2 linked regions of the Aliidongia dinghuensis genome follow. The protein of the gene in region 1 interacts with the protein of each later gene in a pairwise test. Links are inferred from orthologs where the notes say so. Each region holds a gene or a part of one and is shown in the gene's direction. Other genes may lie near its edges.

What was found.
Region 2: the proteins of rplI (region 1) and lon interact in binary tests that used the Escherichia coli proteins (3 or more experiments, as listed by UniProt). The link is inferred for Aliidongia dinghuensis from one-to-one orthologs.

What each region holds. Positions count from the first base shown.
Region 1 is NZ_BMJQ01000008.1:261,609-271,648, reverse strand. The notes cover bases 209-3,177. They hold rplI (50S ribosomal protein L9), read left to right. Parts: upstream 209-1,398; coding sequence 1,399-1,956; downstream 1,957-3,177. Other genes in these bases: IEY58_RS16935 (SAM-dependent methyltransferase), read left to right, coding at 2,219-3,177; IEY58_RS16945 (DUF2232 domain-containing protein), read left to right, coding at 450-1,406; rpsR (30S ribosomal protein S18), read left to right, coding at 209-426. Also shown: rpsF (30S ribosomal protein S6), read left to right, coding at 1-139; more of rpsR, read left to right, coding at 139-208; more of IEY58_RS16935, read left to right, coding at 3,178-3,469; IEY58_RS16930 (replicative DNA helicase), read left to right, coding at 3,545-5,074; alr (alanine racemase), read left to right, coding at 5,112-6,236; IEY58_RS16920 (MlaE family ABC transporter permease), read left to right, coding at 6,237-7,010; IEY58_RS16915 (ABC transporter ATP-binding protein), read left to right, coding at 7,007-7,777; DNA repair protein RadA, read left to right, coding at 7,819-9,222; IEY58_RS16905 (CvpA family protein), read left to right, coding at 9,231-9,896; purF (amidophosphoribosyltransferase), read left to right, coding at 9,893-10,040.
Region 2 is NZ_BMJQ01000017.1:52,786-62,909, reverse strand. The notes cover bases 366-3,418. They hold lon (endopeptidase La), read left to right. Parts: upstream 366-711; coding sequence 712-3,126; downstream 3,127-3,418. Other genes in these bases: IEY58_RS27010 (HU family DNA-binding protein), read left to right, coding at 3,292-3,418; clpX (ATP-dependent Clp protease ATP-binding subunit ClpX), read left to right, coding at 366-538. Also shown: more of clpX, read left to right, coding at 1-365; more of IEY58_RS27010, read left to right, coding at 3,419-3,597; IEY58_RS27000 (hypothetical protein), read left to right, coding at 3,954-4,244; IEY58_RS26990 (NADH-quinone oxidoreductase subunit A), read left to right, coding at 4,883-5,254; IEY58_RS26985 (NuoB/complex I 20 kDa subunit family protein), read left to right, coding at 5,254-5,817; IEY58_RS26980 (NADH-quinone oxidoreductase subunit C), read left to right, coding at 5,852-6,484; IEY58_RS26975 (NADH-quinone oxidoreductase subunit D), read left to right, coding at 6,568-7,737; NADH-quinone oxidoreductase subunit NuoE, read left to right, coding at 7,734-8,366; NADH-quinone oxidoreductase subunit NuoF, read left to right, coding at 8,356-9,654; NADH-quinone oxidoreductase subunit NuoG, read left to right, coding at 9,665-10,124.

The sequences.
Region 1 (10,040 bases):
GAACAAGGGTCGGGCCGAAGAGCGTCCGCGTCGCAGCTTCGGCGATCGCGGTGGCTTCGGCGGCGAGCGTGGCGGCTTCGGCGGCGAGCGTGGTTTTGGTGATCGGGGCGATCGCGCCCCGGCGGGAGCGGTGGAATAATGCGTAACGTCGAACGTCCCCAGGGCCGCGAGGGCGAAGCCGCCCCGGGCGCCCGCCCGGCCGCGCGCCGTCCGTTCTTCCGCCGTCACAAGACCTGCCCGTTCTCGGGTCCGAATGCGCCGAAGATCGACTACAAGGACGTCAAGCTCCTGCAGCGCTTCATTTCCGAGCGCGGCAAGATCGTCCCGAGCCGGATCACGGCGGTGTCGGCCAAGAAGCAGCGCGAGTTGTCCCAGGCAATCAAGCGCGCGCGTTTCCTGGGGCTGCTGCCGTATCTGATTCAATAGGCCCGCGCACGTCCGGCGGCGCCATGTCGATCGTCCGATCGGCTGCGTTCGCCGTAGCAGGCGGCCTCGCGGCTGCCTTGCTGTTCGTGTCGCTGGTCAAGGGCAATGTCGGCGGCGTCATCCTCATGGGCATGACGCCTCTGCCGTTGTTTCTGGTCGGGTTGTCGCTCGGCATTGCGCCGGCGGCGATCGCTTCGGTGGTGGGTACCGCGGTCATCCTGGCGGTCGACACGCTCTACGGCATGGTGTTCCTTGCCGATTTTGCGTTGCCGGTCATGGTCGTGGTGCCGTTGGCGCTCTGGCGCCGACGGGTTGAAACGGAATGGCCCTCCGCGGGCCGCCTGGTGCTCGGCCTCACGGCATTGGCCGCGGTCGTCTTCCTTGCCTCCCAGCTGAGCCTTGTGGGTCAGCCGGGCGGAATGGAGGGCAGCCTGCGGGCCGCGGTCGGCACGCTCGCCAAGGAACTGCGGAATCAAGATCCGCAGGTCGGCGCGCAGGCGGAGGAGATGCTGCAGTCGGCGGTGCGCTGGCTGCCCGGCATGGGGGCGACGGTCTGGATGGGCTTGATCGCCGTCAACGGCGTCCTGGCCCAAGGCGCTCTCGCCGGTTTCGGCTGGGCGCGCCGTCCGGCGCCGACGATCGCGTCGATCACGGTCCCATGGCTCGTCCTGGTGCCGTTGGCCGCGGCGATCGCCGCGGCGGCGTTGGGTGACAGGTTGCCCTATGGCGGGGAGATCGCGTTCGCGGGATCGAACCTGTCGGTCATCCTGGCGGTGCCGTTTCTGTTTCAGGGCCTGGGCGTGATCCACGCCTCGGCCGCACGGTCGTCGAAGCGGGCCTGGCTCTTGGCCGGGGTCTATGTCGCGGTTCTTGTTTTTGGGTGGCCGATCCCGTTGATCGTCGCCCTCGGTGTGATCGAGCAATGGGTCGGGTTGCGGCGCCGGATCGCCGCAACGGACCAGGAGAAGAGTGATGGTTGACGTCATCCTGCTGGAGCGGGTCGAGAAGCTGGGCCATCTGGGCCAGATCGTTAAGGTCCGTCCGGGCTATGCCCGCAATTTCCTCCTGCCGCAGAAGAAGGCTCTGCGCGCGACCAAGGAGAACCTCGCCTATTTCGAGACGCAGCGTGCTGTGCTCGAGGCGAACAACCTGCGCCTCAAGGCCGAGGCCGAAGAAGTCGCCGCCAAGATGGGCGACCTCTCCGTCGTCGTGATCCGCCAGGCCGGCGAGACCGGCCAGCTCTACGGCTCGGTTTCGGCGCGTGACGTGGCCGACGGCATCGGCGAACTCGGCTACAAGGTCGAGCGCTCGCAGGTCTCGCTCGACCACCCGATCAAGACGCTGGGCGTGCACAAGGTGAAGATCACCCTGCACCCGGAAGTGTCGCTGATCGTCCAGGTCAACGTGGCGCAGTCGGCCGACGAAGCCGCGGCCCAGGCCAAGGGCCTGACGGCGGCCGATCTCGAGGCCGCTCGCGAGGCCCAAGAGGCCGAGGCCGAGACGGTTGCCGAGGAGACGGCCGAGGCCTGATCGCCCCGGCCAGCGTCCAGGTCGGTCGAGCTCTGCGGCGGTGGTCATTCGGCCATTGCTTTTCAAGGGCTTGATAGTCGACGCGAAGCTTGCTTGACTATTCGCGTCGGAGCCTGGCTCCGATGCGTGACGCCGCACGGGATATCGGCATCCTGTGCGGCGTTTTTGTTTTGCGATCCATTTTCCTTGCCCGCACCTTCCCGGTTGGGCCCGCCTCCGCGCCCCAACCCTGACGTTTCGACATGCAGAACGGGGGTAGCGTATGCTGTTGGCCCATCTGTTGCGTCACCTCATCCGTCGCGGACGGCTGACCGTCATCGATTCTTCCGGACGAACCCACATCTTCGGCGAGCTGCCCGGACCGGTCTCGACGATTCGCCTGCATACCAAGACGCTCGAGCGGCGCTTGTTCTTCAATCCGCGCCTGGCCGTCGGCGAAGCCTACATGGATGGCTCGATGACGCTCGTTGAGGGCGACATCTACGATTTCCTGAGCCTCCTCATGGGCAACATCTCGACCGCGCCCCGGTCGGTGGCGCTCTCGCCGCTCTATAACGGCGTTGATCGCTGGGCGCGCTGGATGCAGCAACATAATCCCGTCGGCCGCGCCCAGCAGAACGTCGCCCATCACTACGATCTCTCGTCGACGCTCTACGACCTGTTCCTGGACGCGGACCGGCAATATTCCTGCGCCTATTTCGAGCGGACGACCGACGATCTCGAGACGGCACAAGCCAACAAGAAGCGGCATATCGCCTCCAAGCTGCTCTTGAAGCCCGGCCAGAAGCTGCTCGACATCGGCTCCGGCTGGGGCGGGCTCGGGCTCTATCTGGCGCAGGCGGCGGGCGTCGACGTCACCGGCCTCACGCTCTCGACCGAGCAGCACAAGATGTCGAACGACCGGGCCGCCACGGCCGGGCTCTCAGACCGCGTGCGCTTTGAGATGCGCGACTATCGTCTCGACCAGGGCCGCTATGACCGCATCGTCTCGGTCGGCATGTTCGAGCATGTCGGGGTCAATCACTACGGCGAATATTTCGACAAGATCCACGACCTTCTGACCGATGACGGCGTGGCGCTCATCCACGCGATCGGCCGCCAGGACGGGCCCGGCACGACCAACCCCTGGATCCGGAAATACATCTTCCCCGGCGGCTACTGCCCGGCGCTCTCCGAGGTGCTGCCGGCGATCGAGCGCGCCCGCCTGCAGCTCATGGACATCGAGATCCTGCGGCTGCACTACGCCGAGACGCTGCGCCACTGGCGCCAGCGCTTCCTCACCCACTGGGAGAAGGTGAAGGCGCTCTACGACGAGCGGTTCTGCCGCATGTGGGAGTTCTATCTCGCGGCGTCGGAGGCGGGCTTCCGCGTCCAGGACTTGATGGTGTTCCAGATCCAGCTGGCGAAGCGCGTCGACGCGGTGCCGATGACCCGCGACTACATGAACGAGTGGAAGGCGGCGCATCCGCTCGTCTCGGCCCTGCCGCCGCGCCAGGCGGGCTGCGCCGACTGATCCCCGTTATCCACAGGCCTGTGGATGGAATAGCCGTGGTCTGAGCCGGCCGGTCGGCAGTAGGTTGTGGGCAACATGGACCCAGCCCGCTCGCCCGCGCCGGTCGTCCCGGCGCAGCCGGACGTCCCCGCCTATCGTACGCCACCGCAGAACCTCGAAGCCGAGCAGGCGCTTCTGGGCGCGCTGCTCGTCAATAACGCGGCCTATCACCGGGTCTCGGAGTTTCTCCGGCCCGAGTATTTCTACGAGCCGGTGCACCAGCGGATCTATGGCGCGGTCGAGAAGCTGATCGAGCGCGGCCAGATCGCGAGTCCCGTCACGCTGAAACCGTTCTTCGAGCAGGACGGCGCCTTGGTCGACATCGGCGGTGCGCGCTATCTGGCCCAGCTCGCGGCCTCGGTCGTCACCATCATCAACGCCGCGGACTACGGCCGGCAGATCTATGATCTGCACTTGCGCCGCGAGCTGATCGAGATCGGCGGCGACGTGGTCAACGAGGCCTACGAGCAAGACCTCGACCTCGACGCCAAGAAGCAGATCGAAGTCGCGGAAAAGAAGCTGTTCGACCTGGCGACCGCCGGCGCCGCGGACGGCGGCTTCCAGCCGTTCAAGCAGGCGCTGCTTTCAGCCACCGAAATCGCCGAGGCTGCCTACAAGCGCAACGGCAAGACCTCGGGCGTCTCGTCCGGCTTCCGCGACCTCGACAAGAAGCTGGGCGGGCTCCATCCGTCGGACCTGATGATCCTTGCGGGCCGCCCGTCCATGGGCAAGACCACACTTGCGACCAACATCGCGTTCAACGTCGCCCGCGCCTATCGCCAGGGCCGCGGCGCTACCGGCGAGGCGATCGCCGAGGACGGCGGCGTCGTCGCCTTCTACTCGCTCGAAATGTCGGCCGAGCAGCTGGCGACCCGCATCCTGTCCGAGGCCTCGGGCGTGTCGGGCGACAAGATCCGCCGCGGCGAGGTTTCGCGCGACGAGTTCGACCAGTTCGTGCAGGCCTCGCTCGAGCTGCAGAGCATCCCGCTGTTCATCGACGACACGCCGGCGCTGTCGATCGCCGCCGTGCGCACGCGCGCCCGGCGCCTGAAGCGCCAGCAGGGGCTCGACCTCATCATCGTCGACTACCTGCAACTGCTCCAGGGCACGCCCGGGCGCGGCGCGGAAGTGAACCGCGTGCAGGAGATTTCCGAGATCACCCGCGGCCTGAAGGCGCTCGCCAAGGAGCTGAGCGTGCCGGTCATTGCGCTCTCGCAGCTCAGCCGTGCGGTCGAGCAGCGCGAGGACAAGCGGCCGCAGCTCGCCGACCTCCGCGAGTCGGGCTCGATCGAGCAGGACGCCGACGTCGTCATGTTCGTCTATCGCGAGGAATATTACCTCGGCCGAGCGGAACCCGCGCGCCGACCCGAGGAATCCGCGGAAAAGCACTTGGAGCGCTATACCGAATGGCAGCAGCGCTTTAGCGCCGCCCATGGCAAGGCCGAAGTGATCATCGGCAAGCAGCGCCACGGCCCCATCGGCATCATCACCTTGAGTTTCGACGGTGCTACGACCAAATTTGGTGACTATGTCGGCGCCGACCACCTCCCCGAGATCCACGAGTAGCCCAGAGGCTAATGTCTCTCAGGCGCTGGCCGGCTGGGTGCCCCCAACCGTCGACGCGCCGCCCGGGGTCACCGGACTTATCACCGTCGATCTGCAGGCGATCGTCGACAATTGGCGCCAGCTCGCCTTTCGCGTCGGCCCCGGCTGCCTGACCGGCGCCGCGGTCAAGGCCGACGCCTACGGGCTGGGCGTGCTGCCGGTTGCAACCGCTCTCGCCGCTGCCGGCTGCCGCTGGTTCTTCGTCGCAACGCCGGACGAGGGCGTGACGCTGGCCCAGAGCCTGGCCAAGACAGCGCCCGACGCGCGCGTCGCCGTGCTGTCCGGCCCCATCCCCGGCACGGCGCGCGAGCTTGCCGCCTATGCGAACCTGCTGCCGGTGCTGAACGATCTTGGCCAGATCGCGGCCTGGCGGACGGCGGCGCCCGGCCGGCCGGCACTGCTGCAGCTCGACACCGGCATGGCGCGCCTGGGCCTGCCGCCCGAGGAGATCGATCGCCTCGCCGCCGACCCGACGCTCATCGAAGGCATGCCGGTCACGGCGATCATCAGCCACCTCGCCTGCGCCGACGAGCCCGACCATCCGTTGAACGCGCTGCAGCACGCGAGCTTCACGGCCGCAGCCGCCCGCCTGCCCCAGGCGATGCGCAGCCTCTCAGCCTCGAGCGGCATCTTCCTCGGCCCCGACTATCATTTCGAGCTGGTGCGCCCGGGGGCGGCACTGTTCGGCCTCAATCCGACGCCGACACAGGCGAACCCGATGCGTCAAGTCGTTGGGATCAAAGCAAAAATCCTGCAAGTTCGCGAGATTGACGCTGGACGGACCGTTGGCTATGGTGCGACCTACGCTGCAGACCGGCCGCGCCGGGTCGCGACGCTGGGCGTCGGCTACGCCGACGGCGTCCTGCGGGCCGGCAGCAATGCTGCGCGCGTCTTCCTAGGCCCGGTGGCCATTCCCGTCATCGGCCGCATTTCGATGGATCTCGTCACAGTGGATGTCAGCGCCGTGCCGCCGCAATGGGTGCTCCCCGGCGGCTTTGTCGATGTGCTGGGGCCGCAATACGGCGCCGACGATCTGGCCCGCGACTGCGGCACGATCGGCTACGAGGTGCTGACCCGCCTCTCCCGGCGCCTGATGCGCCTCTACGGACCGGTTGCCGCCTAGATGGGCGACATTCTCGCGACCATCGGTCGGTCGGCGCTCACCTTCTTCGCCAGTGTCGGGCGCCTCATCCTGTTTGCGGGCGTGGCCTTGAGCCACATCGTCCGCCTGCCGCTCTATTGGAAGCTTCTGCTGAGGCAGATGATCCAGATCGGCTACAACTCGCTGCCGGTCGTGGGCCTGACCTCGCTCTTCACCGGCATGGTGCTGGCGCTGCAGAGCCATACCGGCTTCTCCGGACTGGGCGGCGACGCGGCCGTGGCGCTGCTCGTCGTGCTGTCGGTGACGCGCGAGCTTGGGCCCGTCATCGCCGGACTGATGGTCGCGGGGCGCGTCGGCGCCGCCATCGCGGCCGAGCTCGGCACCATGAGCGTCACGGACCAGATCGCGGCACTCTCGACGCTCTCGACCAATCCGTTCAAATACCTGGTGGTGCCGCGCGTGCTGGCCGGCGTCGTCTGCATGCCGCTCCTGGTCGTGATCGCCGACATCATCGGCATCCTGGGCGGCTATATCGTCGCGGTCTACCTGCTCGACTACAATCCGTCGAGCTACCTGCACCAGACCTGGGTGGCCTTGAAGACGCCGGACGTCGTCTCGGGCCTGGTCAAGGCCGCGGTATTCGGCTTCATCGTGACGCTGCTCGGCTGCTATCACGGCTACCATTCGCGCGGCGGCGCCCAGGGTGTGGGTTCCGCCACGACCAATGCCGTGGTCTCGAGCTCGATCGTGATCCTGCTCATGGACTATCTCTTGACGTCGGTATTCTTCTCATGACCGCCAAGATCGTCATCCGGAACCTTTACAAGGCGTTCGGCCGCAAGAAGGTGCTGCAGGGCATCAATCTGGAGATTGACCAGGGCGAGAGCGTCGTCGTGATCGGCGGTTCCGGCTCCGGCAAGTCCGTGCTGCTGAAATGCATCTTGGGGCTGATCCATCCGGATTCGGGCGAGATCCTGGTCGACGGGCAGCCGACGGCCCGCCTGACAGGCTCGGAGCGCGCGCGGCTCATGGCGAAGTTCGGCATGCTGTTCCAGGGGGCGGCCCTCTTCGACTCCCTGCCCGTCTGGCAGAATGTCGCCTTCGGCCTGATCCAGGGTGAAGGCATGCGAGCGGCGGAAGCCAAGCGCGTCGCCATCGAGACGCTCGCCAAGGTCGGGCTCGGCGCCGACGTCGCCGACCTGACGCCGGCCGAGCTCTCGGGCGGCATGCAGAAGCGCGTCGGCCTCGCCCGCGCCATCGCCGCCAAGCCTGAGATCATCTTCTTCGACGAGCCGACGACCGGGCTCGACCCGATCATGAGCGACGTGATCAACGAGCTCATCGTCGGCTGCGTGCGCGACCTGGGCGCCACGGCGCTCTCGATCACCCACGACATGGCGAGCGCCCGCAAGATCTCGGACCGCATCGCGATGCTCTACCACGGCAGGATCATCTGGCAGGGCGAGACCGCCGAGATCGACAAGTCCGGCAATCCCTACGTCGATCAGTTCATCCACGGCCGCGCCGAAGGGCCAATCAAGATGGAGATCCGCGCGTCGTGATCGCGAGACGCGCGCCCCTGCCGGGCAGGAGCCACTGAGCCATGGCTCGCCCCCGCAGCCGGTTCGTCTGCCAGGAATGCGGGGCAGTCCATAGCAAGTGGGGCGGCCGCTGCGAGGCCTGCGGCGGCTGGAACTCCCTGATCGAGGAGGCCGAACCCGAGGGCCCGCCCAAGGGGCTGGGCGCATCGGGGGCGGCCAAGGGCAAGCGCATCGCCTTCGTCGGGCTCGAGGGCTCGAGCGAGGCGGCGCCGCGTCGGCTGACGGGGATCGCCGAGTTCGACCGGGTGTGCGGCGGCGGCCTCGTGCCGGGTTCGGCCCTCCTGGTCGGCGGCGACCCCGGCATCGGCAAGTCGACGCTGCTGCTGCAGGTCGTGGCCTCGCTCGCGCGCAACAACGCCAAATGCGTCTATATCTCAGGCGAAGAGGCGGTCGACCAGGTGCGGCTCCGCGCGAGCCGCCTCGGCGTCACCGACGCGCCGGTCGAGCTCGCGGCGGCGACCAGCATCCGAGACATCGCGGCCTCGCTCGACCACGCCCACGCTGCCGACATCGTCGTCATCGACTCGATCCAGACCATGTATCTCGACATGCTGGATTCGTCGCCCGGTACCGTCAGCCAGGTGCGCGCGGCAGCCCAAGAGCTGATCCGGCTCGCCAAGCGCGTGGGCTTCACCCTCATCCTGGTCGGCCACGTGACGAAGGACGGCGCCATCGCCGGCCCGCGCGTGCTCGAGCACATGGTCGATGCCGTGCTCTATTTCGAGGGCGAGCGCGGCCACCAGTTCCGCATCCTGCGCGGCGTCAAGAACCGGTTCGGGGCAACCGACGAGATCGGCGTATTCGAGATGACCGACGCGGGCCTGAGCGAGGTCGCGAACCCCTCCGCCCTGTTCCTGGCCGATCGCCATGGGGCCGTCAGCGGTGCCGCAGTCTTCGCCGGCATGGAAGGAACACGGCCGGTGCTGGTCGAGATCCAGGCGCTCGTCGCCCCATCGCCGCTCGGTACACCCAGGCGTGCCGTCGTCGGTTGGGACTCCGCGCGGCTTGCAATGGTGATGGCCGTTCTGGACGCACGTTGCGGCCTTGCAATCGGATCGAACGACGTATACCTGAACGTCGCCGGAGGCCTTAGAATTTCGGAGCCGGCGGCGGATCTCGCAGTGGCCGCGGCGCTGGTGTCGGCGTTGACGGGGCAGCCCGTGCCGACGGACATGGTCGTGTTCGGCGAGATCGGTCTGTCGGGCGAGATCCGGCCGGTCAGCCAGTCGGACGCACGGTTGAAAGAGGCGGGCAAGCTTGGCTTCGAACGCGCGCTCGGACCGGCGCGACGGGGACGACAGAAACCGGCATCGGCCGGCATCGTCCAGAACGAGATCGGTCATTTGCAGGAGCTCGTCGACATGTTCGACACCGAGCGCGTTACCACCCCGGCGATGAGGGCCTGAATACCGTCATGAATGTGCTCGACATCATTGTCGTCGCCGTGGTCGCGATCTCGGGCCTGTTCGCTTTCGTGCGCGGCTTCGCCCGCGAACTCCTGTCGATCGCCGCCTGGGTCGGCGCCTTCGTCGTCACGTTCTATCTGTTCGACCCGGCGCGCACTATCGCGCGCGGCTTCATGAAGCCGTGGCTCGCCGACGTGGTGGCTCCGGCCGCCGTCTTCGTGGTCTGCCTCATCATCTTTTCCATCGTCACCGGCGTGCTGTCGAACCAAGTCCGGCAATCGAGCCTCGGCGCCATCGATCGGGCGCTCGGCATGATCTTCGGCGTCGCGCGCGGCGTCCTCGTCGCCTGCGCCGCCTATCTCGTCATGACCCGGTTCCTCGCGCCCGAGGATCGCCCCAACTGGGTGGTCCAGGCCCATACCCAGCCCCTGCTCGAGGCCGGGGCGCAGCGCTTGAACGCGCTCATCCCGCGCAACGTGCTCGACCGCGGCACTCAGGCTGCGAGCGAAGCGGCCCAGAAAGTGAACCAGGCGAACCAGGTGAAGCAGGACCTGGACAAGCTCAACGCGCCGATGGGCGCCAACAAGGCCCCGCCCGCCGGCCCGTCCCAACAGGACGAGACCGATCTTACCCATCTCGTCGACAAAGCCCTGCAGACCGGATCAAAACCATGACGCTTACGACCGTGCCGTTCGACGACGACCACTTTCATGAAGAATGTGGCGTGTTCGGCGTGTTCGGACATGCCGAGGCCGCTGCCCTCACCGCTCTCGGGCTGCATGCGCTCCAGCATCGCGGCCAGGAAGCTGCCGGCATCG
Region 2 (10,124 bases), on another replicon or contig:
CGGCGCGTTTGCGGGCCTGGAAAAGATCATCGCCAACCGCCGCCAGGGCACCTCGATCGGCTTCGGTGCCGACGTCAAGGGCCCGGACGAGCGGACGACCGGCGAGATCCTGCGCGACGTCGAGCCCGAGGATCTGCTTAAGTTCGGCCTCATCCCCGAGTTCGTCGGCCGCCTGCCGGTCGTAGCCACCCTCGAGGACCTGGACGAGAAGGCGCTCATCGACATCCTGACCAAGCCCAAGAACGCGCTGGTCAAGCAGTACCAGCGCCTGTTCGAGATGGAAGACGTGCGCCTCACCTTCAGTGAGGACGCGCTCCGCGGCATCGCCAAGAAGGCGATCCTGCGCAAGACCGGCGCGCGCGGCCTGCGCTCGATCATGGAAGGCATCCTGCTCGACCCGATGTACGATTTGCCGGGCCTCGAATCGGTCGACGAGATCGTCGTCAACCGCGAGGTGGTCGACGGGCGGGCTCAGCCGCTCTACATCCATTCCGAGACGCGCCGCGCCGATGGCGCGGCGGCCGGAACGCCTGCCTAAGACGGCATTTCAAGGGGCCCCACACCGCCCCTGACATGCGCGGGGGAGGAAGCGAGCTTCCTCCCCCGACCTTGAACGGGCCGCGACAAAGGCCACGTTAGTTCACGGGCAGCTACGCCTTAACGGCCGTTTCGCCGCGTGTCGGGGAACGGCTCCAGCCAAGACGAGGCATCATGTTCGAAATTCCGCGCGGTGCCCTTTATCCCGTCCTTCCGTTGCGCGACATCGTGGTTTTCCCCCACATGATCGTCCCCCTGTTCGTGGGCCGGGAGAAGTCGGTACGCGCCCTCGAAGACGTCATGAAGGAGGATAAGCAGATCCTGCTCGTGACGCAGAAGAACGCCGCGCAGGACGATCCGTCTGCGTCGGACATCTTCACGGTCGGCACGGTCGGCACGGTCCTGCAGCTCCTGAAACTGCCAGACGGCACCGTCAAGGTGCTGGTCGAGGGCGGCCAGCGGGCGCGCATCGTCCGCTTCAGCGACAACCCGGACTTCTTCCAGGCCTATGCCGAGCTCATCGAGGAGAAGAGCGGCGAGGGCAGTGAGCTCGAGGCGCTGGCGCGTACCGCCGTCGCCCAGTTCGAGCAGTACATCAAGCTCAACAAGAAGATCCCGCCCGAGGTGCTGGTCTCGATCAACCAGATCGACGATCCGGCCAAGCTCGCGGACACGATTGCGTCGCACCTGGCGCTCAAGATCCCCGAGAAGCAGGAGTTGCTCGAGGCCGAGACGGTCAGCGAGCGGCTCGAGAAGGTCTTCGCCTTCATGGAAGGCGAGATCGGCGTCCTGCAGGTCGAAAAGCGCATCCGCAATCGCGTCAAGCGCCAGATGGAGAAGACCCAGCGCGAGTACTATCTGAATGAGCAGATGAAGGCCATTCAGAAGGAGCTGGGCGAGGGCGAGGACGGCAAGGATGAGCTGGCCGAGCTCGAGGAGCGCGTCAACAAGACCAAGCTCACCAAGGAAGCCCGCGACAAGGCGCAGGCGGAGCTGAAGAAGCTTCGCAGCATGAGCCCGATGTCGGCCGAGGCGACGGTGGTGCGCAACTACCTCGACTGGCTCTTGAGCATTCCCTGGGAGCAGCGCACCAAGGTCAAGCGCGACATCAAGGCGGCTGAGACCGTGCTGCACCAGGACCACTACGGGCTCGAGAAGGTCAAGGAACGCATCCTTGAGTACCTGGCCGTCCAGCAGCGCATGAAGAAGGTCAAGGGACCGATCCTGTGTCTGGTCGGGCCACCGGGCGTCGGCAAGACCTCGCTCGGCAAGTCGATCGCCAAGGCCACGGGCCGCAACTTCGTCCGCATGTCGCTGGGCGGCGTGCGTGACGAGGCCGAGGTGCGCGGCCATCGCCGGACCTACATCGGCTCCATGCCCGGCAAGGTCATCCAGGGCATGAAGAAGGCGAAGTCGTCGAACCCGCTGTTCCTCCTGGACGAGATCGACAAGCTCGGCGCCGACTGGCGCGGCGACCCGTCCTCGGCGCTGCTCGAGGTCCTGGATCCGGAGCAGAACGCGACGTTCAACGACCATTATCTCGAGGTCGACTACGACCTGTCGGACGTGATGTTCGTGACGACCGCCAACAGCATGCGCATGCCGCAGCCGTTGCTCGACCGCATGGAGATCATCCGCATCCCCGGCTATACCGAGGACGAGAAGGTCGAGATCGCCAAGCGCCACCTGATCCCGAAGCAGATCGAGGCGCACGGCCTCAAGAAAGGCGAGTGGTCGATCTCGGACGACGCGATCCGCGACCTGGTCCGCTACTACACCCGCGAGGCCGGCGTGCGTTCGCTCGAGCGCGAGTTCGCCAACCTGAGCCGCAAGGCCATCAAGGAAATCTTGATGAACAAGACGGCGAAGGTGGCGGTCACCCGCCGCAACCTCGAGAAATACGCGGGCGTGCGCAAGTTCCGCTACGGCGAGGCCGAGACGGAGGACCAGGTCGGCGTCGTCACCGGTCTCGCCTGGACCGAGGTCGGCGGCGAGCTCCTGTCGATCGAATCCGTGCTGCTGCCCGGCAAGGGCAAGATCACGGCGACCGGCAAGCTCGGAGACGTCATGAAGGAATCAGTGCAAGCCGCTGAATCCTATGTGAAATCCCGCGGTCAGGCCTACGGCATCAAGCAGGCGGTGTTCGACAAGAAGGACATCCACGTGCATGTGCCGGAAGGTGCTACGCCCAAGGATGGACCGTCCGCGGGCGTAGCCATGGTGACGGCGATCGTCTCGGTCATGACCGGCATTCCGGTCCGCCGCGATGTCGCCATGACCGGCGAGATCACGCTCCGCGGCCGGGTGTTCCCGATCGGCGGCCTCAAGGAGAAGCTGCTCGCGGCTCTGCGCGGCGGTATCCGGACCGTGTTCATCCCGAAGGACAACGAGAAGGACCTGGCGGAGATCCCGGACAACGTGAAGAAGGGGTTGGAGCTCATCCCCGTGGCGCACGTCGACGAGCTCCTGGCCAAGGCGCTGACCAAGCCGCTCGTGCCGATCGAATGGAGCGACGCCGAGTCGCCTGCGGTTGAACCGGTGGCGCCCGCCGCCGAATCGGACGATCGCCCGGGCGTTGTGACCCACTAAGCACGGCGCGGAACCTGCATCGGGGCCCGGATGGCGACATCCGGGCCCTCTTTCATCAAAAACAGCCGATTTTTCGCAGAATAGCTCGCTTTTTCGGGCGTTCGGCGATTGACTGTCAAATGAGCCGCGATCTAAGCTCCCGGTTCATTCGAACGGGTAATTTTCCTGGTTCTACTTTGTGTCGTTGGAGGGGGTAGCGTGAACAAGAACGAACTCGTCGACGCGGTTGCTACCGCTACCGAGCTTAAGAAGTCCGAGGCGGCGAAGGCCGTGGATGCGGTCTTCGACAGCATCGAAGCTGCGCTGAAGAAGGGGGACGAGGTTCGCCTGGTCGGCTTCGGCACGTTCAGTGTTGCGGCGCGTGAGGCTTCCGAGGGGCGCAACCCGCGCACCGGCGAGAAGATCAAGATCGCCGCGTCCAAGCAGGCCAAGTTCAAGGCCGGCAAGACGCTCAAGGATGCGCTGAACTAATTGGTTTTGCGTTCGAGGCCGCCGTCGCCGGCGGCCTCTTCGGTCTGACGCGGCGAAACCGCCCGACGCGGCTCGGTCGACGAGCTGGTTGGAAAGGTCGCCGCGCCGGCCGCTCGGGAAGGCCCGATATCGGGCGATTAGCTCAGCGGTAGAGCGTCTCGCTTACACCGAGAGGGTCGGCGGTTCGAATCCGTCATCGCCCACCAATCCCGCAAAGATCTTTCCTTGCCGGAACGGCATACCCGCTTCACGGATCCTCGGTGGCACCTTCGCGATCCGGGTGGTATTGTCGTTGCCGAGCTTAAAGCTACGCCATCTGGCAGTTAAAGCTGCGCCTTTCGAAAATGGACGGCATGATGAGCGACATCGCATTGAATTCTGCCCAACGGCAGCCGACGGTCACGGATACGACCGGCACGGCGGCGCGCACGACGACGCAGCCGAACACCAGCACGACGCCCGATACGCCGACGGACCAGGTCAGCCTCAGCCCCGCAGCACAAGTGACGTCGGCCGCCTTCTCCGGCGCGACGCTGAACGACAAGGATGCCGTCAGCACCTCTGTCGGGCTGCGCCAGAGCATCGGCACGGCCAGCCTGTCGGTGAGCGCCAAGCAGAACCAGGCGATCCTGTCGCTGCTGCGCTGAAACGGCGCCTTCATCAAAAAGCGACGTAAGGCCGCTCTGTAGAGGGATCTGCAGGCGGCCTTTCGTGTTTTGACCGCATGGGCGTGCGAAGCGGGCGCCGGAATGTCCGGCAGGGTCAGAGCCGGCCGGTAAGTCTTTGATTTGCATCGGGCGATTCGCGTCATCCCCAGAAAAGCCGCGCAGTCTTGCGACGCATCCGCGCCTATACCAGCAGGCCGACAAAATCGCCCGGCGATGTTGCAGCCCAGCAATGCGCACCGCGGCGCGAAAAGACCGCTGTAACACGCTTGACCTCGGGGGCGGGGCGGGGGTACTAAGCGGCCCTCGGTTCGCGGGGGTGTAGCTCAGTTGGTTAGAGCGCCGGCCTGTCACGCCGGAGGTCACGGGTTCGAGCCCCGCCACTCCCGCCATTCCGTCCCGAGCATCGAAGGCGCTCATCGTTGCGCCCCGCGGCGGATAGCCGGCTCCCGGTCGGGATGGCCGCTTTTCTTTTCAGTTTGTACTCCTTATACCTAGTTTGATCATCCGTTGCGCCGGGCTTCGAATTTTCGAGGCAATCCGGTGAGTGCGTTCGCCGCCTGGCAATTTCGGCTCAGGTCGTGCGCCGCCTCCAGCCCGACAGGACCGAGAGACCGATCATGTCATCGCTCAGCCTGCTGCGAGAATATCTGCCGATCCTGATTTTCCTCGGCGTCGCGATCTTCATGGGCATTGCCGCCGTCGGCCTGTCCTTCGTGATCGGCAAGCAGAATCCGGACAGCGAGAAGCTCTCGCCCTATGAATGCGGCTTCGAGCCTTTCGACGATGCGCGCTCCAAGTTCGACGTGCGCTTCTATCTCGTCGCGATCCTGTTCATCATCTTCGACCTCGAGGTCGCCTTCCTGTTCCCCTGGGCGGTGACGCTCGGGGATATCGGCATGTTCGGCTTCTGGTCGATGGTGCTGTTCCTGGCGGTGCTGACCATCGGCTTTATCTATGAGTGGAAGAAGGGAGCTCTCGAATGGGAATGATCGGATCGTCCCAACCGGTCGCACCCGCGTCCCCGTCAGGCCTGGTGCCGATCCCGCCCGGCGCCACTCAGGACCAGCTCCTGCGCTCGGTGACCGACGAGATCACGAACAAGGGCTTCGTCGTGGCCTCGCTCGACGCGCTGGTCAACTGGGCGCGGACCGGCTCGCTCTGGCCGATGACCTTCGGGCTTGCTTGCTGCGCCGTCGAGATGATGCACAGCTACGCGAGCCGTTACGATCTCGACCGGTTCGGCGTCGTGCCGCGGCCGAGCCCGCGCCAGTCCGACGTGATGATCGTTGCCGGCACGCTCACCAACAAGATGGCGCCGGCGCTCCGCAAGGTCTACGACCAGATGGCCGAGCCCCGCTGGGTCATTTCGATGGGTTCTTGCGCGAACGGCGGCGGTTATTATCACTACTCCTATTCGGTTGTGCGCGGCTGCGATCGGATCGTGCCGGTCGACATCTACGTGCCGGGCTGCCCGCCGACTGCCGAGGCGCTGGTCTACGGCATCCTGCAGCTCCAGAAGAAGATCAAGCGTACGAGCGTCTTCGCACGCTGATTTCCGCGTTACGCCAGGCGACCCAAGAGGGATTATGACCCAAGCGCTCACGGAGTTCGGCTCCACCGTGGCCACGGCTCTCGACCAGAATTGCCTCAAGGTCGAGGTCATCCGGGACGAGCTCATCCTGTGGGTGCCGCGCACGGCGATCGTGCCGGCGCTCACTTTCCTGCGCGACGACCCGCGCTGCCTGTTCAAGGTGCTGGTCGACCTGTGCGGTGTCGATTATCCGGAGCGGCCGGAGCGGTTCGAGGTCGTCTACAACCTCTTGAGCCTGAAGCATAACCGCCGCATCCGCGTGAAGGTCTCGGCCGACGAGGCGACGCCGGTGCCGAGCGTGGTCGGCGTCTACAGCACCGCCGGCTGGTTCGAGCGGGAGGCCTGGGACATGTACGGCATCTTCTTCGCCGACAATCCGGACCTGCGCCGCATCCTGACTGACTACGGTTTCGAAGGGCACCCGCTCCGCAAGGACTTCCCGCTCACGGGCTTCGTCGAGGTGCGCTACGACGAAGATCAGAAGCGTGTCGTCTACGAGCCCGTCAAACTGAAACAGGAATTCCGCAGTTTCGACTTCCTGTCGCCGTGGGAGGGCATGAACCACCTGCTGCCGGGCGATGAGAAGTTCCGGCCGGCACCCGAGGCCGACGCGGGGAGCAAGAGCTGATGAGCGAAACGACCCTGAAAGCCGCGGGCACAGCCTTCGACGCTGCGACCGCATCCGGCGCCTTGACCAATGCGCCGGCGGCGATGGACATCAAGAACTACAACCTGAACTTCGGCCCGCAGCATCCGGCGGCGCACGGTGTGCTGCGCCTGGTGCTGGAACTGGACGGCGAGACGGTCGAGCGCTGCGACCCGCATATCGGCCTGCTGCATCGCGGCACCGAAAAGCTGATCGAATACAAGACCTACATGCAGGCCTTGCCCTATTTCGACCGGCTTGACTACGTGGCGCCGATGTCGCAGGAGCACGCCTTCGCGCTCGCGACCGAGAAGCTGATGGGCATCGACGTGCCCGAGCGGGCGCAGTACATCCGCGTGCTGTTCGCCGAGATCTCGCGCATCGCCAACCACCTCTTGAACGTCACGACCTTCGCGATCGACGTTGGTGCCGTGACGCCGCTGCTTTGGGGCTTCGAGGACCGCGAGCGGCTGATGGAGTTCTACGAGCGCGTCTGCGGCGCCCGGCTCCATGCCAATTATTTCCGCCCCGGCGGCGTGCATCAGGACCTGCCGCCCGGCCTCACCGACGAGATCCTGGGGTTCTGCGACGCCTTCCCGAAGCGCGTCGACGATCTTGAGAACCTGCTGACCGAGAACCGCATCTTCAAGCAGCGCACGGTCGACATCGGCATCATCTCGCCCGAGGATGCCTACGACTGGGGCCTGTCCGGCCCGATGCTGCGCGGTTCGGGCATCCCGTGGGACCTGCGCAAGTCGCAGCCGTACGATGCCTATGCCGAGATGGATTTCGACATCCCGGTCGGCAAGAACGGCGACTGCTGGTCGCGCTATCTCGTCCGCATGGAGGAGATGCGCCAGTCGGTCAAGATCATGCGCCAGGCGATCGAGAAGATGCCGTCGGGCCCGCACATGGTGAACGACCGCAAGGTGGCGCCGCCGCCGCGCGCCGAGATGAAGAAGTCGATGGAGGCCCTCATCCATCACTTCAAGCTCTATACCGAGGGCTATCATGTGCCGGCCGGCGAGACCTACACGGCCGTCGAAGCGCCCAAGGGCGAGTTCGGCGTCTATGTCGTGTCCGACGGCAGCAACAAGCCGTATCGCTGCAAGATCCGCGCGCCCGGGTTCGCCTTCCTCCAGGCGGCCGACTTCATGGGCAAGGGCCACATGCTGGCCGACGTGGTCGCGATCATCGGTTCCATGGACATCGTGTTTGGCGAGATCGATCGATGAGCGGAGAGCACGACCACGTGGTCGTCGAGCAGCCGGCGAGCTTCGAGTTCACGGCTGAGAACCTGGAGCGGGCGAAGAAGGTCATCGCCAAATATCCCGAAGGCCGGCAGGCGAGCGCCGTGCTGCCGCTGCTCTATATCGCGCAGAAGCAGCACGACAATTGGGTGCCACGCGCGGCCATGGACTATATCGCGAAGCTGCTCGACATGGCCCCGATCCGGGTCTACGAGGTCGCGACTTTCTACACGATGTTCAACCTGAAGCCGGTCGGGAAATATTTCCTGCAGGTCTGCCGGACGACGTCCTGCTGGCTCCGCGGCTCCGACGAGGTGACCGAGACCTGCAAGCGCAAGCTCGGCATCGACATCGGCGGCACGACGCCCGACGGCAAGTTCACGCTCGTCGAGGTCGAGTGCCTGGGTGCCTGCGTCAATGCGCCGGTGCTGCAGCTGCACGACGACCTCTATGAGGACCTCAATGCCGAGCTGACCGAGAAGCTGCTCGACAGCTTGGCCCAGGGCATCGTTCCGCCGAAGGGCTCCATGATCGACCGCCAGACCTCGGCGCCGGTCGGTGGCCCCGACACCCTCACGACCCTTCGGTTCGACGGAGACGGCAATGCTGCGTGACGAAGACCGGATCTTCACGAACCTCTACGGCATCCACGACTGGCGCCTTGCCGGCGCCCGCCAGCGCGGCGACTGGAGCGGCACCAAGGATTTGATCCTCAAGGGCCGCGACTGGCTGGTCGAGGAGATCAAGAATTCGAACCTGCGCGGCCGCGGCGGCGCCGGCTTCCCGACCGGGATGAAATGGTCGTTCATGCCGAAGGCATCGCCCGACGGCCGGCCGAGCTATCTCGTGGTCAACGCCGACGAGTCCGAGCCCGGCACCTGCAAGGACCGCGACATCCTCCGCCACGACCCGCACAAGCTGGTCGAGGGCTGCCTGCTCGCCTCGGTCGCGATGGGGGCGAGCGCCTGCTACATCTATATCCGCGGCGAGTTCTACAACGAGGCGTCCAACCTGCAGGTCGCGATCGACGAGGCCTATGCAGCGGGCCTCCTCGGCAAGAACGCCTGCGGCTCGGGCTATGATTTCGAGCTCTATCTGCACCGCGGCGCCGGCGCCTATATCTGCGGTGAGGAAACGGCGCTCCTGGAAAGCCTCGAGGGCCGCAAGGGCCAGCCGCGCTTGAAGCCGCCGTTCCCGGCGCAGTGCGGCCTCTACGGCTGCCCGACCACGGTCAACAATGTCGAGACCATCGCGGTCGTGCCGACGATCTTGCGCCGCGGCGGCAGCTGGTTCGCCGGCTTCGGCCGGCCCAAGAACAACGGCACCAAGCTGTTCTGCATCTCCGGCCATGTGAACAAGCCCTGCACGGTCGAAGAAGAGATGGGCATTCCCCTGAAGGAACTGCTCGAGAAGCATTGCGGCGGCGTGCGCGGCGGCTGGGACAACCTGCTGGGCGTCATTCCCGGCGGCTCGTCGGTGCCAGTGCTGCCGAAGTCGATCTGCGACACGGTGCTGATGGATTTCGACGCGCTGCGCGAGGTCAAGTCCGGCCTCGGCACGGCGGCGGTCATCGTCATGGACAAGTCGACCGACATCATCGCGGCGATCGCACGGCTGGCGCACTTCTACAAGCACGAGAGCTGTGGCCAGTGCACGCCGTGCCGCGAGGGCACCGGCTGGATGTGGCGCGTCATGGAGCGGCTCGTGAAGGGCAATGCCTCGGTCGAGGAGATCGACATGCTCTTGGACGTTTCCTATGAGATCGAAGGCCATACGATCTGCGCCTTGGGCGACGCCGCAGCCTGGCCGATCCAGGGCCTGATCCGGCATTTCCGCCCGGTCCTGGAAGAGCGCATCAAGAACTACCGCGCGACGGCCATCGGCCGCTCGCAGGCGGCGTGAGGACCGATCCATGCCGAAGCTGACGATCAACGGTATCGAGGTCGAGGTCCCCGCCGGGACGACCGTGCTGCAGGCGGCCCAGGCCGCCGGCGTCGAGGTGCCGCATTTCTGCTACCACGAGCGCCTGGCGATTGCCGGCAATTGCCGCATGTGCCTGGTCGAGATGGAGAAGTCGCCGAAGCCGGTCGCGTCCTGCGCCATGCCGGCGGCGGACGGGCAGGTGGTCTACACCAATTCCGAGAAGGCCCAGCGCGCCCGCAAGGGCGTCATGGAGTTCCTGCTGATCAACCATCCGCTCGATTGCCCGATCTGCGACCAGGGCGGCGAGTGCGACCTGCAGGACGAGGCCATGGCGTTCGGCTTCGACCGCGGCCGGTTCCTGGAAAACAAGCGGGCGGTCAAGGACAAGGACTTCGGCCCGCTGATCAAGACGCACATGACGCGCTGCATCCATTGCACGCGCTGCGTCC